2 linked regions of the Hydrogenophaga sp. SL48 genome follow. The protein of the gene in region 1 interacts with the protein of each later gene in a pairwise test. Links are inferred from orthologs where the notes say so. Each region holds a gene or a part of one and is shown in the gene's direction. Other genes may lie near its edges. The genes, in order: dprA and recA.

Region 1 (8,730 bases):
GTGATGCAGCCCATGCCGAGGATGGTCAGCAGGGTCCAGGGATCGAGGTCAAACATGCTTCGCCCCCGGGGGTGGCGGCGACGCCTTCTCGATCACCAGGCAGATCGCCACCGCCGCCGCGATGGCCACCAGGATGTTGAGCCGCAGCGGCAGGGCCCAGGCCGCCACCGCCGCCGCGCCGGCCACGCCGGCCGAGACGACCCGCAGCTGCGAGCTCGCCAGCGAACACAGCAGGCCCAGCAAGGCCAGGATGCCGGCAAAACCCAGGCCCCAGGCGGTGGGCACGGCGTTGGCCAGCACCACACCGACCACGCTGGCGCTCATCCAGGCCACGTAGTTCACCGCGCAGTTGCCCGCGAGGTAGGCCTGCTGGCGCGCGATGCCGTCGGCGTCGGTGGCCACGTGCGGGTAGCGGCGCACGAAATACACGTAGGTCAGGTCACCGGTGTAGAAGCCGGTCACGATGCGCTGCCAGCGCGGCAGGTGCATCACATAGGGCCGCAGGTGGATGGAGAACACCACGAACCGCAGGTTGACGCAGAACGAGGCCGCCAGGATCACCCACATCGGCGCGCCCGCCACGATCATGGGCACGGCCGCGAGCTGCGCGCTGCCGGCAAACACGATCACCGTCATCAACAGGGCTTCGATCACCGACAACCCCGACTTGACCATGGCCACGCCGGTCATCAGGCCCCAGGCACCGATGCCCACGGCCACCGACGCCTGGTCGCGGAAACCTTCCCAGAATTCCGCGTGGCGGCGGTGTTCGGCCAGAAAAAACATCAGCCGGCGGCTTTCATGGCGGCGTCCAGCACCTGGCCGGGCACGAGCGGAAAGCCGCGCAGGAAATCCGCCGCCGGCAGCCGCTTGCCCCCGGCGCGCTGCAACTCGGTCAGCACCAGCACGCCGTCACCGGTCGCCACGCGGATGCCGTCGGCGCCCGCCGACAGCACCTGGCCGGGCACGCCCGCAGCGCCGACGCCGTCAGCGTGCACGGCCCAGACCTTGATCGCCTCGCCCGCCAGCGCCGTTGCGGCGCCCGGGGCCGGGTTGAAGGCCCGAACCCGCCGCCCGATCTCCTCTGCGGGCAGCGTCCAGTCGATGGTGGCTTCGGCCTTCTCGATCTTGTGCGCGTAGGTCACCCCCTCGACTGGCTGCTTTTCAGCGGCCAATCCGCCACAGGCGGCCAGCTCCAGCGCCTCGACGATCAGGCGACCGCCCAGCGTGGCCAACCGGTCGTGCAGGCTGCCGGTGGTGTCGTCGGCGCCGATGGCCAGCCGTTCCATCAGCAGCATGTCGCCGGTGTCCAGGCCCGCGTCCATCTGCATGACGGTCACGCCGGTCTGCACATCGCCCGCCTCGATGGCGCGGTGGATGGGCGCCGCGCCGCGCCAGCGCGGCAGGAGGGAAGCGTGGATGTTGAGACATCCCTTCACGGGCGCATCGAGCACCCACTGCGGCAGGATCAGTCCGTAAGCGGCGACCACCATGGCATCGGCTTTCGCGGAAAGAATGGCTTCGCGCGCGGCGGTGGCGTCCTCGGGGTATTTGCCGTCCAGCCGCAGGCTGCGCGGCTGCGCCACCGCGATGCCGTGTTCCAGCGCGCACTGCTTGACCGGCGACGCCTGCAGCTTCATGCCACGGCCAGCCGGTCGATCGGGCTGGGTCAGCACCAATGGGATCTCGAACCCCGCCGCGATCAGGCGCTCCAGCGCCACACGGGCGAACGCCGGCGTGCCGGCGAAGACCACACGCATGGCCGTCATGCCTTCTGCGCTTCGCGTTGCGATTTCAGCAACTTGCCTTTGATCCGGTTGCGTTTGAGCGGCGAAAGGTATTCCACGAACACCTTGCCCATCAGGTGGTCCATCTCGTGCTGGATGCACACGGCCAGCATGCCCTCGGCCTCGATCACGCGGCTGTGTCCCTCGGCATCCTGGGCCCGCACCTTCACGGCAATGGAACGCTCCACACCGTCGTAGATGCCCGGCACCGACAGGCAACCCTCCTCACCCTTGCGGGTTTCGGCACTGGCCCAGTCGATCACCGGATTGACCAGCACCAGGGGCTGGTCGCGCGTTTCGCTCACATCGATCACGACCAGGCGCTCGTGCACGTCCACCTGCGTGGCCGCCAGCCCGATGCCGCTGGCGTCGTACATGGTGGCCAGCATCCGCTCGATCAACACGCGAAGGCGGTCGTCAAACGCCACCACCGGTTTCGCCACGGTGTGCAGGCGTGGGTCGGGGTAACGCAGGATGGGGAGCAAATCGGGCGGGTTCATGGCAAAGGCGGCGACGCAGCGGTCGGGGTCTGGGCAAAACGATGGTCACGGCGAACGTGGCGCGGCCGTGACCATCGGGAGGGGTTTGTCGCTATTTTCGCTACTTTTCGCGGATCGCGTGGATGGCCACGTCCATTAATATTGCCTAATCAAGGGCTTGGGCGCAAAATCAAATGCGAATTGTCAAGACTTGAAGCGCCGTTTGTCCGGGTGACCGGGCACGGTTTTCGGCCAGATTGCGCCAGCCCCAGGGGCCCACACATGCCATTGAACACCCGCTCGTCCGCCCTCCCGTCCGCCTTCAGCCTGTCGCGACCCGTGGCTGGCGCCTGCGCGTTGTTGATCGCGATGGCCACCGGCACCGCCTGGGCGCAGAGCCAGACCGTCACGTCCGGACAGCGCGCCACCGCCAACCAGGTGGCCCAGACCGGGGTGCCGCTGTCCGAACTGGCGCCCAACGCGCCCGACAGCCACACGGTCGTTCGCGGCGACACGCTGTGGCGCATCTCCGGGTTGTTCCTGAAGAGCCCATGGCGCTGGCCTGAGCTCTGGGGCATGAACCTGGAGGAGATCAAGAACCCGCACCGCATCTACCCGGGTCAGGTGCTGTACCTCGACAAATCCGGTGGCCGCGCCCGCCTGAGCACCCGCCGTCCGGGCGAGGGTGACACGCCGACGGTGCGTGTGTCGCCACGCACCCGCGTCGAGAGCCTGTCCGATTCGGCGATTCCGCCGGTCAACATGCAGGCCATCGAATCCTTCCTGGCCGAACCCCTGGTGGTGGACGAAGCCACTTTCGCGCGCGCTCCCCGCATCGTCGCCACACCGGAAAACCGGGTGCTGCTCAGCCTGGGTGACCGCGCCTATGCCCGCGGTCAGTACGGCGACGGCGCCATCGCCCAGGAAGCACTGACGATGGAAGCGGGCAAGCCCCGCAATTTCCGCGTGTTCCGGAACGCGGTGGCGCTGAAAGACCCGGCCACGGGCGAAATCCTCGCCTACGAGGCCCAGTACATCGGCAAGGCGTTGCTGGTGCGCCCCGAAAGCCGTCGAGACATCGAGGCCCCGGCTTCGGCCCAGAAGCCCGCTGGCAAGGACGTCTACAAACCCACGTACGACAACACCGCGCACAACCTCGAGCGCGTGCCAGTGGCCGAGAAAGAGCCCGTCAAGCCGGCGGCGACCGGTGAGCTGGTGCCCGCCACCATCGACATCGTGAGCGCCAAGGAAGAAATGCGCGTCGGTGACCGCATGCTGCCCGAACCTCCGCGCGTGATCCCCAACTACGTGCCCCGCGCCCCGGGTCAGGCCCAGAATGGCCTGATCGTCTCGGTCTACGGCAATGCCGTCCGGTATGCCGCCCAGAACCAGGTGGTCGCCATCAACCGAGGCAAGGCACACGGCTTGGAAGACGGACATGTGCTGGCCTTGGTTCGAGATGCCAACACCCTGACCGACAAAACCGACGACAGCCGCCCTCAGTTGCGCCTCCCCGGCGAGAGCAATGGCCTGATGATGGTCTTCCGCACCTTCGACAAGGTGTCTTACGCCGTGGTGCTGAACATCCAGGACGGCGTCAAGATCGGCGACCGCTTCACCAACCCCTGAAGCGCGGCCGATGGACAGGGAGGCCCTGGCCGGTTGGCTCAGGCTGCTGCTCACTCCCGGCGTGGGCAATGACACGGCCCGAAGGCTGCTCACCGCGTTTGGCCTGCCTTCAGGCGTCTGGGCCCAGAGCCCCAGCGCCTGGCAAACCGTCACCAATGCTCGCACGGCGCGTGCAATGCAGAGCATCCCCGAGACGCTGGAACCCGCCGTCGATCGCCTGATGGCCTGGCTGGACGAAAGCCCAGACCACAGGGTGGTCACGCTGGCCGATGCCCACTACCCGGGCGCGCTGCTGAACACCGCCGATCCACCGCTGATGCTGTACCTGCACGGACAGCCCGAGGTGCTCGACCATCCGCGCAAGCTTGCCATCGTGGGCAGCCGCAACCCCACCCCGCAGGGGGAGACCAACGCCCGCCAGTTCGCGCGGAGTCTCGGCGAGGCGGGTGTCTGTGTGGTGTCGGGATTGGCTCTCGGCGTGGATGGCGCGGCGCACGCAGGTGCCCTGGAAGGTGGTGGCACCACCATCGCCGTGGTGGGCACAGGGCTCGACACCGTGTACCCCAGACGGCACGATGCACTGGCCAACCGCATCGCGGAACGAGGGTTGCTGATCAGCGAGTACCCCCTCGGAACGCCGCCTCTGGCGGCCAACTTCCCGCAACGCAACCGAATCATCGCTGGCCTGTCGCAGGGCACGCTCGTGGTCGAGGCCGCCGTTCGATCGGGCTCCCTGATCACCGCGCGTTTCGCGGCGGAGCAAGGGCGTGAGGTGTTTGCCATCCCGGGCTCCATCCACGCGCCGCAGTCGCGCGGTTGCCATGCGCTGATCCGGCAGGGCGCAAAACTCGTGGAATCGGCACAAGACATCCTGGAAGATCTGCGAATCGCCGACCCCTCCGGACATCGCACAGAACCAGACCAGGCTGCCGAGCCGGTGAATGATTTGCTCCGTGCCGTGGGACACGACCCTGTGAGTTTTGACGCACTGCAAGCACGCACCGGCCTGGACACCGCCACATTGCAAGCCCGTCTACTGGAACTGGAGCTGGAAGGCGAAGTGGGGCGGATGCCAGGCGGGCTGCTGCAACGGATCACCCAAGGCTGAAACAGCCTGCCTCACTCGAAGCATCCAGCGCGAAATGCTCTCAGCCGAGGAGTCGGTGGAACCGGCTTCGCCGGGCCACTCGCATCGCCCCCTTGAGGGGGTGACGCGCCGAAGGCGCGGCGCGGGGGTGGGACATCACCCCAACAGCCTTTCGGGATTGGCGTCCAGCTTGGTCAGCGCATCGCGCGTGGCCCGCACGGTCAACGCCTCTTCCTCACTCGGCACCAGCAATCCGGCCTGCAGGTAAGCCGCCACCCGGTTGGCCTGGATCAGGAAGCAGCGTCCGACGTTGGTGACGAAGAGGAACAGCTGACCACGGTCGCTGCGCCAGGCAAACTGCACACTGTTGAGCTTGCCGTTGTGATCCAGACCGAACCACGAACCGATCTGCAGCTCCACCGCCCAAGCGCGCATCGCTTCGCTGGGCTGACTGCCCCCCTGCTTGATCACCTCGATGTTGCTGGCGTCCACGCCTGTGATCATCTCGATGCTCTCGTTGTCCAGGTCCAGGTCCCCCAGTCCGCTGTCGGGCATGTAGTCCTCCAGATGGGTCAGACGCTGCGACAACTTGTCCAGTGTTTCCTGCGAGATGGCCTCGGTGCGCGACATGAAGGCATCGGCCAGCGTATCGCTCACCGCCTTGATGTGCTGGTCTTGAACGCCCGGCGAGTAGCCGAGCAGGCTCATGCCCTGGCGCAAGCGCTGCAGCAAGCCGGGCAGTTGCTGGATCACACGCGCGCGGTCATTGCGGTTGGGTTTGGCGCTGGCCGCCCACAACAGGTCCGAAGCCACCTTCTTGAGCGAAGCGGTTTCCTCGTGCTTCAGTCCGTATTTGACACTGGCCACGGCCAGCACCTCGACCCAGACCTTGAACAGAAACTCGCGCACCTCTTCGCGCACCGCAATGTCATCGAGCAGCTTGCGCAGCTCGATGGTGTACTGCACCGACAGGGTTTCCTTTTGTTCCACCTGCTGCGCGACGCTCACAAAGCGACTGGTGCTGCCCTGCTCGCTCAGGTAAGTGGACAAGAACTTCTGGAACTCGTCCAGCACCAGCTGGAAGACCCGCCGCCCAGTCTCCGGGTATTGCTCGATCACCTGCACCACGCGCTTGATCTCGGCCTCGAGCGCCACCGAGCTGACATTGGACTCGAAACCCATCACGCAAGACCCCATGCGGTCGATGAGGCGCCGTGCCGGGTGTTGCAGGGCGCTGAAAAACTCAGGTTCGGCCAGCGCCACGCGCAGGACCGGGATCTGCAGGCGGGCAAACCAGACCCGCACACTGGGGGGAATGCGCTCTTCGGCCAGAATGCTCTGAAACATCAGTGCCACCACCTCGATGGTGGCCTTCTCGGTCGGTGTGCTGGCGGCCTGCTTGAGTTCGGTCGTGCGCTGCCGCAGGACCGTCGCGGCCCTTTCCACATGGGAATTGTCCATGTAGATCATGCCCGGACGGGATGATCCCATCCCCACGGACACCGGGCTGCCGGAGATAGGTTCGGGCGCCACCCGCTGCATGACCTGCTGAAGCATCGGCGACGGCGGCAGCACCTGGGTGGCCTCAAAGTCGCCCCCCACCTTGTCCATCAACAACCTGCGCAGGCGACCCACGACACCCTGAGCCCGCATCCGGGCCCGCGCCAGCGGCGACGAGTGGGTCATCATGCGGGTTTCGTCGTGAACACCCATGCCGGAAGAGTGCGGGCTGGGGCGACTCGAACCGAAACCTGCGCCCGATTCGCTGCCCACGCCACTGCCACTGTGGGGAGCTCCCGCACCGGTTGCACTGGCTGCAGCTCCGGCTCTCGAAGCACCCGTTCCGCTGAGTCCCCCACCATCGGACGGCACGTGATGGCTGGCGGTCTCCGGAACACTCGGCGCAGGACCCGCCGAACGGCTGCCCGGTGTGCGTTTCACCAGCGCCTGCAGATCGATCTCTTTCATCACCCCGCTGGAGACGAGAAACTCGTTCGCTGCCTTATAGGATGCCAGCATGCTCTTGGCCAGGGCGGACGCGAGAGCCTCCTGCACCAGCAGCCAGCCCTCGCGGGTCATCTGCACGTCCAGCCACTGATCCACCAGAAGGCGTGCGACCACATCGGGCAGCAGCACATCGCCCCGCGGCAACTCCTGGCGTTTCTCCAAGTGCTGAACGCGCAACCTCAGCTCATTGAGCTCAGTAGACACCACATCCAGTACCCGCATCGCCAAGCGCGAGGCGATGATCTGGTCATCAATGGCCCCTTCCGCGAGGAGTTCAAGGCGACCCGACGGAACGCCCGAGCCTTGGCTGGCAGGGGCACCATGGCGCGGCAGCAAGCTGCGCTGCAGGGCCTTGCGGCTCTGGCTCAGCCAGGTGGCCTGGCACTTCTGGAACGCCAGCCATGCGTCTCTACGCTCCTGCATTTCACGCGCTGGGCCTGCCTGATCGAGCACCGATGCCAGCCGTGTTTCACAGGCCTTGACCAACTCGGGCAGGGCGCGCCCCACGTGAACCACAAAGAGCTCGCGTGCCTGCTTGGCCAGAGAGGAAACGTGCTGATCAGAGGTTGCCACAATGGCTCAGTATGACACGAATGCAGACCGCCTTAGCCGACAGAAAGCCGGGTGAAACGGTCCGAAACGGCGGTGCTCAGACCATCGCTCCGCTGTTCGGATCGTCCGGATCACCCGGATTGGACTTGCCCGTCGGTTTGATCAGGTCCTCGCGCTTGATGCCCAGCCACATGGCAATGGCGGCCGCCACGAAGACCGATGAATAAATGCCGAACAGGATGCCGATGGTCAGCGCCATGGCGAAGTAATGCAGCGTGGGACCACCGAAGAGCAGCATCGACAGCACCATGATCTGGGTCGAACCGTGGGTGATGATGGTGCGACTGATGGTGGAGGTGATGGCGTGGTCGATGATCTGGACCGTGGTCTTCTTGCGCTGGCGGCGGAACGTCTCGCGGATGCGGTCAAAAATCACCACGGATTCGTTGACCGAATAACCCAGCACGGCCAGCACAGCCGCCAGCACCGGCAGCGAGAACTCCCACTGGAAAAACGCAAAGAAGCCCAGGATGATGACCACATCGTGCAGGTTGGCGATGATGGCGGACACCGCGTACTTCCACTCGAACCTGATCGCCAGGTAGATCATGATGCCCAGGATCACGAACCCGAGCGCCTTGAGCCCGTTCTCCACCAGCTCCTGCCCCACCTGAGGCCCGACGAACTCGGTGCGGCGCAGCTGCACCGCGGGGTTCTGGGCCTTGAGCGCGGTCAGCACCGCTTCACTCTGCTGACCCGAACTCTGGCCGGCCCTGGCGGGCAGGCGCAGCAGCACATCCTGCGAGGTGCCGAAGTTCTGCACCGGCACATCGACATAGCCCAGCCCCTCGATCACCTTGCGCACCGACTCCAGATCGGCCGGCTGTTCGTAGGCCACCTCCATCACGGTGCCGCCCGTGAACTCCACCGACAGGTGCAGGCCACGGGTGACCAGAAAGAACACCGCCAGGAAAAAAGTGATGGCCGAGATCGCGTTCAGCACGATGGCGTGCTTCATGAACGGGATGTCTTTGCGGATGCGGAAAAGTTCCATGCTTCAAGCTCCTGGGGTCAATCGGCCTTGGCCACTGCGTTGTCGCCGTCGGGGCGCCACACCGTGCCGATGGACACGCTCTTGAGTTTCTTCTGGCGGCCGTACCAGAGATTGACCAGGCCGCGCGAGAACACC
Region 2 (8,819 bases), 140 kb from region 1 along the record:
CGCCCACCGCAGCCGTGACTACTGGGAAATTCACGCCAGCTTCCTGGCCGAGGCCGGCGAGTACCCCGGGAAGTGGTTCGACCCCGCCTTCAAGAAGCCCACCGGCGACGATGCCGACGCCGACCTGCGCGCCGACCGCCTCTGGAACCAGCGCGATGCCCAGGCCATCGTCGACGCCGTGCGCGGCAAGGCGGCCAGCGTCACCGAAGAGAGCAAACCCACCACGCAGGCCAGCGGCCTGCTGTACGACCTGACCAGCCTGCAGCGCGAGGCCAACGGCCGCTTCGGCTTCTCGGCCAAGACCACGCTGCAGCTGGCCCAAAGCCTGTACGAACGCCACAAAGCCCTGACCTACCCGCGGACCGATTCGCGTGCGCTGCCCGAGGACTACCTGCCCACGGTGAAGCAGACCTTCGAGATGCTGGCCGACAGCGGCATGAAGCACCTGGCGCCGCACGCGCTGACGGCGCTCAACGGCGGCTACATCCGCCCGAGCAAGCGCATCTTCGACAACAGCAAGGTGTCGGACCACTTTGCCATCATCCCCACGCTGCAGGCGCCCAGCGGCCTGAGCGAAGCCGAGCAGAAACTGTACGACCTGGTGGTGCGCCGCTTCCTGGCGGTGTTCTTCCCCAGCGCCGAGTTCATGGTGACCACGCGCATCAGCAAGGTGCTCAACCACCACTTCAAGACCGAAGGCAAGGTGCTCGTGAAGCCGGGCTGGATGGCCGTGTATGGCAAAGAAGCCGCCGAGGATGTGGAAGGCGCCAAGGAAGGCGACAAGGGCCAGAACCTGGTGCCGGTGCGCGAGGGCGAGACCGTGCGCACCGAGACGGTGGAGGCCAAGGGCCTGAAGACCAAACCACCGGCCCGCTACTCGGAAGCCACGCTGCTCGGCGCCATGGAAGGTGCCGGCAAGCTGATCGACGACGACGAGCTGCGCGAGGCCATGCAGGAAAAAGGCCTGGGCACGCCCGCCACGCGCGCGGCCACCATCGAAGGCCTGCTGACCGAAAAATACATGCTGCGCGAGGGCCGCGAACTCATCCCCACGGCCAAGGCCTTCCAGCTCATGACGCTGCTGCGTGGCCTGGGCGTGGAAGAACTCTCCAAGGCCGAGCTCACCGGTGAGTGGGAACACAAGCTGGCGCAGATGGAGCACGGCCAGCTCAGCCGCAGCGACTTCATGGCCGAGATCGCGCAGATGACCGAGCGCATGGTGAAGAAGGCCAAGGAATACGACCGCGACACCATCCCCGGCAACTACGCCACCCTGCAAACGCCCTGCCCCAACTGCGGTGGCGTGGTGAAGGAAAACTACCGCCGTTACGGCTGCACCGGCGCTGACGGCAACAGCGATGGTTGCGGCTTTTCGTTCGGCAAATCGCCGGCCGGCCGCACCTTCGAACCCGAAGAAGCCGAACAGCTGCTGGCGACCAAGAAGATCGGCCCGCTGGAGGGCTTCCGTTCCAAGGCGGGCTGGCCCTTCGTGGCCGAGATCGTGATCAAGTTCAACGAAGAAGACCAGAACTGGAAGCTCGAATTCGACTTCGGCGACGACAAGAAGAACGAAGAGACCGGCGAGCTGGTCGATTTCACCGGCAGCGAGTCGCTCGGCGCCTGCCCCAAGTGCGGCAGCCCGGTGCACGAGCATGGCGCCAACTACGTGTGCGAGAAGTCGGTGCCCACCGACGCGCAGGCCACGCCGAGCTGCGACTTCAAGAGCGGCAAAATCATCCTGCAGCAGCCGGTGGCGCGCGAGCAGATGCACAAGCTGCTGGAAACCGGCAAGACCGACCTGCTCGACAAGTTCGTCTCCATGCGCACGCGCCGTGCCTTCAAGGCCTTCCTGGCCTGGGACAAGGAAGCGGGCAAGGTGAACTTCGAGTTCGAGCCGCGCACCAGCAAGTTCCCGCCACGCAAGACAGCGGCCGGTGCGCCGGCCAAGGCCGCGCCGGCGAAGAAGGCGACTGCCAAGGCCGCGCCCGCCAAGAAAGCCGCGGCCAAGAAGACCGCGGCGGTGAAGGCACCGCGCAAGACCACCGCCGCCAGCGGCAAGCAGCCCAGCGCTGCGCTGGCCGCGGTGATCGGCCCGGACGCCGTGTCGCGCCCCGAAGCCGTTAAGAAGCTGTGGGACTACATCAAGGCCAACGGCCTGCAGGACGCGACCAACAAACGCAACATCAACGCCGACGCCAAGCTGGCGCCGGTGTTCGGCAAGCCGCAAGTCACGATGTTTGAAATCGCCGGCGTGCTGGGCAAACACCTCGGCTGATTCCAGGAGACACCGCCATGAGCCTCAAACTGTATTTCGCCCCCGGCGCCTGCTCGTTCGTGCCGCACAGCCTGCTCGAACTGTCGGGCGCAGCGTTCGAACCCGTCAGCGTGAAGCTGCACAAGGGCGAGCAGCGCTCGGCCGAGTACCTGGCGCTCAACCCCCGCGGCCAGGTGCCGGTGCTGGTGGACGACGGCGAGGTGATCACCCAGATCGTCGCCATCCTGCTGCACCTGGACGCGAAGCTGCCCGAGGCCGGCATCCTGCCCGCCGGCGGCATGGCCCGCACGCGCGCGCTGTCCACGCTGGCCTGGATGAACAACACGGTGCACCCCACCTTCACCCACATCTTCATGCCGCAGAAGTTCACCGACGACGCAGCGGCGCAGCAGGCGATCAAACGATTCGCGGTCGAGAGTTACCGCGGTCTGCTGGGCGAGATCGAGGCCCTGGCCGCGAACGCCGCGCCCTGGCTGACGGGCGACCGCCCGGGCGCGCTCGACGCCTATGCGCTCACGCTGTTGCGCTGGGGCGGCATCGCCGGCATCGACCCCACCGGGTTCACCGCCACCTGGGCCCTGGCCCAGCGCTTTGCCGCGCTGCCAGCGGTGGCCACGGTGATTGATCGCGAACGCTTGCAACTCAACCTGTACCAGCCGCCGGCAGGCTGATCGCTTTGCACCGTTACCGAAGACAAGGGCGCCGCTGGGCGCCCTTGTTCATTCGTCGGCGGGTTTTCTGGCCGCAAAGCGGATGGCCACCCGCAAGCCGCGGCGGGGGCCTTCGGGGTGCGTGTCTTCCATCATGACCACGGCGCCGTGTTGCTGGGCGATCTCATGCACGATCGCCAGACCTAGGCCGGAGCCGTCCACGTTGGTGCCCAGCGCGCGGTAGAAGGGTTGCAGCACCAGCGCACGTTCGTTTTCGGGGATGCCCGGGCCGTTGTCCTCGACCTGGAGGATCTGCACGCCACTGAACCGGTCGAACAGCACCCGCACCGTCACGATGCCTCCCTGGCCCGAGTAGTTGATCGCGTTGTCGACCAGGTTGCGGACCATCTCCTGCAACAGGGTCGGGTTCCCGTCCATCAGGCAGATCTCGGGCATCTCTTCCGGTCCTTCGTAGCCGAGGTCGATGCCGTGTTCCAGCGCCCGCGGCACCGAATCCCGGACCACGTCAGTGACCAGTTTGGCCAGATCGATCTGCGCGCTGGGCAGCGCACGGCCCGTGGTCTCTGCGCGGGCCAGTGCCAACAGCTGGTTGACGGTGTGCGTGGCCCTGGAGCTGGAGCGGGCGATCTGCTGCAGCGAGCCGCGAATCTCCTGCGGGTCGGTTTCGCGCTGCGCCAGTTCCGCCTGCATGCGCAGCCCGGCCAGCGGCGTCTTGAGCTGGTGCGCCGCGTCGGCCAGAAAGCGCTTCTGCGTGGTGAGCGAGGTCTTCAGCCGCGTGAGCAGGTCGTTGATCGACGACACCAGCGGCGCCACCTCCTGGGGAATGAACGATTCCTCGATGGGGCTGAGGTCGTCGGGCTTGCGCGCGCGGATCTTCTGTTCCAGCTCGTTGAGCGGGCGGATGCCACGCACCAGCGCCAGCCACACCAGCAGCACCGCCAGCGGCAGGATGACGAACTGCGGCACCATCACGCCCTTGATGATCTCGGTCGCCAGCGTGGACCGTTTGCCCTTGGTCTCACCCACCTGCATGAGCACCAGCTGCTTCGTCTCGGTGCCGCGCGACAGCCAGGCGTAGGCCACCCGCACCTCGTCGCCGCGCACCATGTCGTCGCGCAACAGCACCCGGCCGGGTTCGGGCAGCTCGGGCTCGTTGGGCAGGGGGAAATCGCCTTCACCGCTGATGAGCCGGCCGCGCGCGTCCAGCACCTGGTAGTACACGAGGTCGCTGTCGTCGGCCCGCAGCAGGTCGCGGGCCTGGGGGGTGAGGTTGAAGCTGACCTTTTTGTCGGTGGCCACCACGAACTGCGTCAGTGCCTGCAGGTTGAACTCCAGCGCCCGGTCGAACGGCTTGGTGGCGATGCCCTGGGCCACGAACCACGTCAGCGCCAGCGACAGCGGCCACAGCAGCAGCAGCGGCGTGAGCATCCAGTCCAGGATCTCGCCGAACAGGCTGCGCTGCTCGCGCTGGAACAGCCCGAAGGAGATGCGCGCGCTGTCGTGCGGCTCGTCGGCCATGTCAGAGCGCAGCCGGGGTCAAATCTTCTCCAGGCAATAGCCCAGCCCCCGCACCGTGGCGATGCGGATCGGGCCCTTCTCGATCTTCTTGCGCAGGCGGTGGATGTAGACCTCGATGGCGTTGTTGCTCACCTCTTCGCCCCACTCGCACAGGCGCTCGACCAGCTGGTCCTTGCTCACCAGCCGTCCGGCGCGCTGCAGCAGCACCTCGAGCAGGCCGAGCTCGCGCGCCGAGAGCTCGACCATCTTGCCGTCGATGGTGGCCACGCGCCCGGCCTGGTCGTACACCAGCGGGCCGTGCTTGATGGTGGAGCTGGCGCCGCCCATGCCGCGGCGGGTGAGGGCGCGCACGCGGGCTTCGAGTTCCTGCAGCGAGAACGGCTTGGCCATGTAGTCGTCGGCGCCGTAGTCCAGGCCCTTGACGCGTTCCTCGATGCTGTCGGCCGCCGTCAGGATCAGCACCGGCAGCGACGAGCCGCGCGAGCGAAGGCGCTTGAGCACCTCCAGGCCGTGCATCTTGGGCAGGCCCAGATCGAGGATCAGCAGGTCGAACTCGTTGTTCGTCATCAGCGCGGCGTCGGCCTCGCTGCCGCTGGCCACGTGGTCGACGGCGGCACCGGCCGCGCGAAGCCCGCGCAACAGGCCATCGGCCAGGACCTGGTCGTCTTCGGCAATCAGGATGCGCATGCGGGTCTCCTATCGGCTGTATGGCCCAGCCTGTTGGCTGGGGCATGGGGTGGGGCGCTGTCTGGTTCCTCGGCTTGCGCTCTGCGGTTCATTTTAGGCCGCCGCGCACCCGCCTTTCGCCGGACAAACCCGCGTGCGCGACGCTCAGCTGCCGTAGGCCTCCAGCCCCAGCGCGACCACGGTGGCGATGTCCTCGCCGACCTGCGCACGGAACTCGTTCTCGGCGCGGGCCACCGCCAGCCGGAAGGCCTCGAGCCACAGCAAGCCGGTGGCGGTGAAGACGATGCGCCGCGCCCGCGCGTCCAGCGGGTCGGGCTCACGTCGCACCAGGTCCCACGCCTCGCACTGCGTCACCAGATCGCCCATGGCCTGTTTGCTGATGCCCGCGCTCTGGGCCAGTTCGGTCAGACGGGAGCCGTGCAAGCCCAGGTGGCGGGTGATATGGACATGGGCCGCGCCGATCTGCTCGCGCGCGGCGAGGTTCGAAAGCGCCAGCGGCACGTTCGGATCGTGCGCCATGAGGTACAGCACCCGCGCGTCAAAGCGGCGCAAGGCCAGGCCCATCAACCGGCCAAGGTGGGCGCTGCGCCAGCGGTCGTCGGGCGGGCTGTCGGACACCTGTCGAGGAGTGGGTATGGCCATCGGCAAATGGTAAGGCAAACTGATCAATAAATAGAATGTTGTCGATGTATTCGGCGATAAACTGCTGTTTAAGCATCCAGCCTGTACACAAAAACACTTGCCGGAAGCGAACACCCACTCACACGCTCAGGAGCACGTCACATGGACCCGATCAGCAAACCAAACCCCGTCAACGCCGAAAAAGCCAAGGCCCTGCAGGCCGCGCTGGCCCAGATCGAAAAGCAGTTCGGCAAGGGCACCATCATGCGGCTGGGCGAAGGCGAGGTGATCGAAGACATCCAGGTCGTCTCCACCGGCTCGCTGGGGCTGGACATCGCCCTGGGCGTCGGCGGCCTGCCGCGCGGTCGCGTGGTGGAAATCTACGGCCCGGAATCCTCGGGCAAGACCACGCTGACCCTGCAGGTGATCGCCGAGATGCAGAAGCTGGCCGGCACCTGCGCCTTTGTGGACGCCGAGCACGCGCTGGACATCCAGTACGCGCAGAAGCTGGGCGTGAACCTGCAGGACCTGCTGATCAGCCAGCCCGACACCGGTGAACAGGCGCTCGAAATCGTGGACTCGCTGGTGCGTTCCGGCGCGGTGGACCTGATCGTGGTGGACTCGGTCGCCGCGCTCACGCCCAAGGCCGAACTCGAAGGCGAGATGGGCGACAGCCTGCCCGGTCTGCAGGCCCGCCTCATGAGCCAGGCGCTGCGCAAGCTCACCGCCCACATCAAGAAGACCAACTGCATGGTCATCTTCATCAACCAGATCCGCATGAAGATCGGTGTCATGTTCGGCAGCCCCGAGACCACCACCGGTGGCAACGCGCTCAAGTTCTACGCCTCGGTCCGCCTCGACATCCGTCGCACCGGCACGATCAAGAAGGGCGAAGAAGCGATCGGCAACGAAACCAAGGTCAAGGTGGTGAAGAACAAGGTCTCGCCCCCGTTCAAGACCGCCGAGTTCGACATCCTGTTCGGCGAGGGCATCAGCCGCGAAGGCGAGATCCTGGACCTGGGTGTGCTGAACAAGGTGATCGAAAAGTCCGGCGCCTGGTACGCCTACAACGGCGAAAAGATCGGCCAGGGTCGCGACAACTCGCGCGAATTCCTGCGCGAAAACCCCGAGCTGCGTGTCGAGATCGAAAACAAGGTGCGCACCGAGCTGGGTGTTCCGCTGCTGCCGGTGGACGAGGCGCCCGCGCCTGCCAAGGCCGCCAAAGCGGACAAGGCCGCGGCCAAGCCGGACAAGGCCGAAGTCCTGAGCGAGTGAGCGTTGTGAGCACGGCACAGCGAGCGGTGGAGCATTCGTCGCATGGCGTTTGATCAGATCTCCCTCAAAGGCCGTGCCCTGCGCCTGCTGGCCGGGCGCGAGCACTCCCGCGCCGAGCTGGAGCGCAAACTGAGAGCCCACGAAACGGAGCCGGGCGAGCTGGCCCGCGCGCTGGACGAGCTGGATGCCAAGGGCTTCATCAACGAACAGCGTGTGCTCGAATCCGTCGTGCACCGCCGTGCTTCCCGCCTGGGTGCCGCCCGTGTGAAGCAAGAGCTGCAGGCCAAAGGGCTGGACCCGGTTGCGGTGGCCGAGGCGGTGGCTGCGCTGCGTGGCACCGAGGTGGAACGGGCCCGCGAGGTCTGGCGCAAGAAATTCGGATCACCGCCGGCCGATGCGGCCGAGCGCGGCAAGCAGATGCGGTTTCTGCTGGCGCGCGGCTTCGGCGCCGAAGCGATCCGCCGCGTGGTCGGCGGCAGCGACGAAGACTGAGCGGAGCGGCGAATCCAGCGAGAGGGCGCGACTGGAGCGGGGCGTCTGTCAGCACACACCGCGGGGGTGCTTCACTTCAGGCGACGCCCTCGTACATCGGCCGGCCCTCGTTCAGACGGATCCAGCCTTTGACGATGCGGTAGATGAACCAGACCAGGTTCGCGAACAGCACGGCAAACCCGACCACGACCACCAGGCTCAGCACACCGAGCACGCTCCACAGCAGCCCGAACCAGAAGGTGCGGATCTGCCAGCGGAAATGGCTCTCCAGCCAGGTCCCCGCCACGTCGTCGCGCTTGACGTAATTCATGACGATGGCGACCAGGATCGTCACCCCCACCAGGATGGACGACGCGTAGAGCGCGTAGATCACCGTGGTGAGTGTTTTGTTGGCTTCGTCGCTGGCGGGTGCGTTCATGTCGGCTCCGGGCAGGGGATCGGGGGGCGTGGCGCAGCGCAAGGGCTTCGAACACGTTTCTGAACTATAGCCACTGCCCCTTGAGCGGCCCACTGTATAAACAACGCCTTATGAATAAAAACCTCTGGCTGCTGGCCGCCGCGCAAGGCCTCTTCCTGACCAACAACGTGGTCTTCATCGCCATCAACGGCCTGGTGGGCCTGTCGCTCGCACCGTTGGGCTGGATGGCGACGTTGCCGGTGATGGGCTATGTGGTGGGTGGTGCGCTCTCCACGCCGCTGGTGGCGCGCACCCAGAGCGCCTTCGGCCGCCAGGGCTCGTTCCAGATCGGTTTGCTGGTGGCGCTGCTGTCGGCCCTGCTGTGCTACTGGGCCGCGGCCGACAAGAACTTCTGGCTGCTGGTGGCGGCCACGGTGATCGCGGGCTACTACAGCGCCAATGGCCAGCTCTACCGCTACGCGGCGGCCGAACTGGCGACCCCCGACTTCCGCGAAAAGGCGGTGTCGCTGGTGCTGGCGGGCGGCCTGGTGGGCGCGGTGCTGGGGCCCAACCTGGCCAGCCGAACGCGCAACCTGCTGGAGGTGCCGTTCGCCGGCGCCTACCTCTCGCTCGCGGTGGTGGCGCTGGTGTCGATGGGCATCATGGCCTTCCTGAAGTTCCCGCCGCTGCCACCGAAAAAGGCGAACGCCGACCCGGGACGCCCGCTTTCGGTGATCGTGCGCCAGCCCATCTTCATCGTCGCGACCCTCGGCGCCGCGCTGGGCTATGGCGTGATGAACCTGCTGATGGCGGCCACGCCGCTGGCCATGCAGGTGTGTGGCTTTCCGTTCGACGACGCGGCCCTGGTGCTGGAGTGGCACGT

Evidence for each region.
Region 2: the proteins of dprA (region 1) and recA interact in binary tests that used the Bacillus subtilis proteins (3 or more experiments, as listed by UniProt). The link is inferred for Hydrogenophaga sp. SL48 from one-to-one orthologs.

Annotation. Positions count from the first base shown.
Region 1 is NZ_CP063400.1:4,229,072-4,237,801, forward strand. The notes cover bases 3,158-5,954. They hold dprA (DNA-processing protein DprA), read left to right. Parts: upstream 3,158-3,905; coding sequence 3,906-5,003; downstream 5,004-5,954. Other genes in these bases: IM738_RS20040 (LysM peptidoglycan-binding domain-containing protein), read left to right, coding at 3,158-3,895; IM738_RS20050 (DUF1631 family protein), read right to left, coding at 5,139-5,954. Outside these bases: IM738_RS20020 (AzlD domain-containing protein), read right to left, coding at 1-56; IM738_RS20025 (AzlC family ABC transporter permease), read right to left, coding at 49-786; fmt (methionyl-tRNA formyltransferase), read right to left, coding at 786-1,760; def (peptide deformylase), read right to left, coding at 1,766-2,287; more of IM738_RS20040, read left to right, coding at 2,636-3,157; more of IM738_RS20050, read right to left, coding at 5,955-7,562; protein translocase subunit SecF, read right to left, coding at 7,639-8,595; protein translocase subunit SecD, read right to left, coding at 8,613-8,730. UniProt on the Bacillus subtilis protein: Protein that helps load RecA onto ssDNA during transformation. Binds cooperatively to circular ssDNA, is able to bridge different segments of DNA. Favors the loading of RecA onto SsbA- or SsbB-coated ssDNA and formation of RecA-DNA filaments.
Region 2 is NZ_CP063400.1:4,371,787-4,380,605, forward strand. What follows is about bases 5,105-7,990. They hold recA (recombinase RecA), read left to right. Parts: upstream 5,105-5,934; coding sequence 5,935-7,047; downstream 7,048-7,990. Other genes in these bases: IM738_RS20665 (response regulator), read right to left, coding at 5,105-5,151; IM738_RS20670 (MarR family winged helix-turn-helix transcriptional regulator), read right to left, coding at 5,296-5,793; recX (recombination regulator RecX), read left to right, coding at 7,090-7,539; IM738_RS20685 (DUF4870 family protein), read right to left, coding at 7,616-7,957. Also shown: IM738_RS20650 (DNA topoisomerase III), read left to right, coding at 1-2,275; IM738_RS20655 (glutathione S-transferase family protein), read left to right, coding at 2,293-2,946; IM738_RS20660 (sensor histidine kinase N-terminal domain-containing protein), read right to left, coding at 2,995-4,464; more of IM738_RS20665, read right to left, coding at 4,483-5,104; IM738_RS20690 (MFS transporter), read left to right, coding at 8,068-8,819. UniProt on the Bacillus subtilis protein: Multifunctional protein involved in homologous recombination, DNA repair and competence.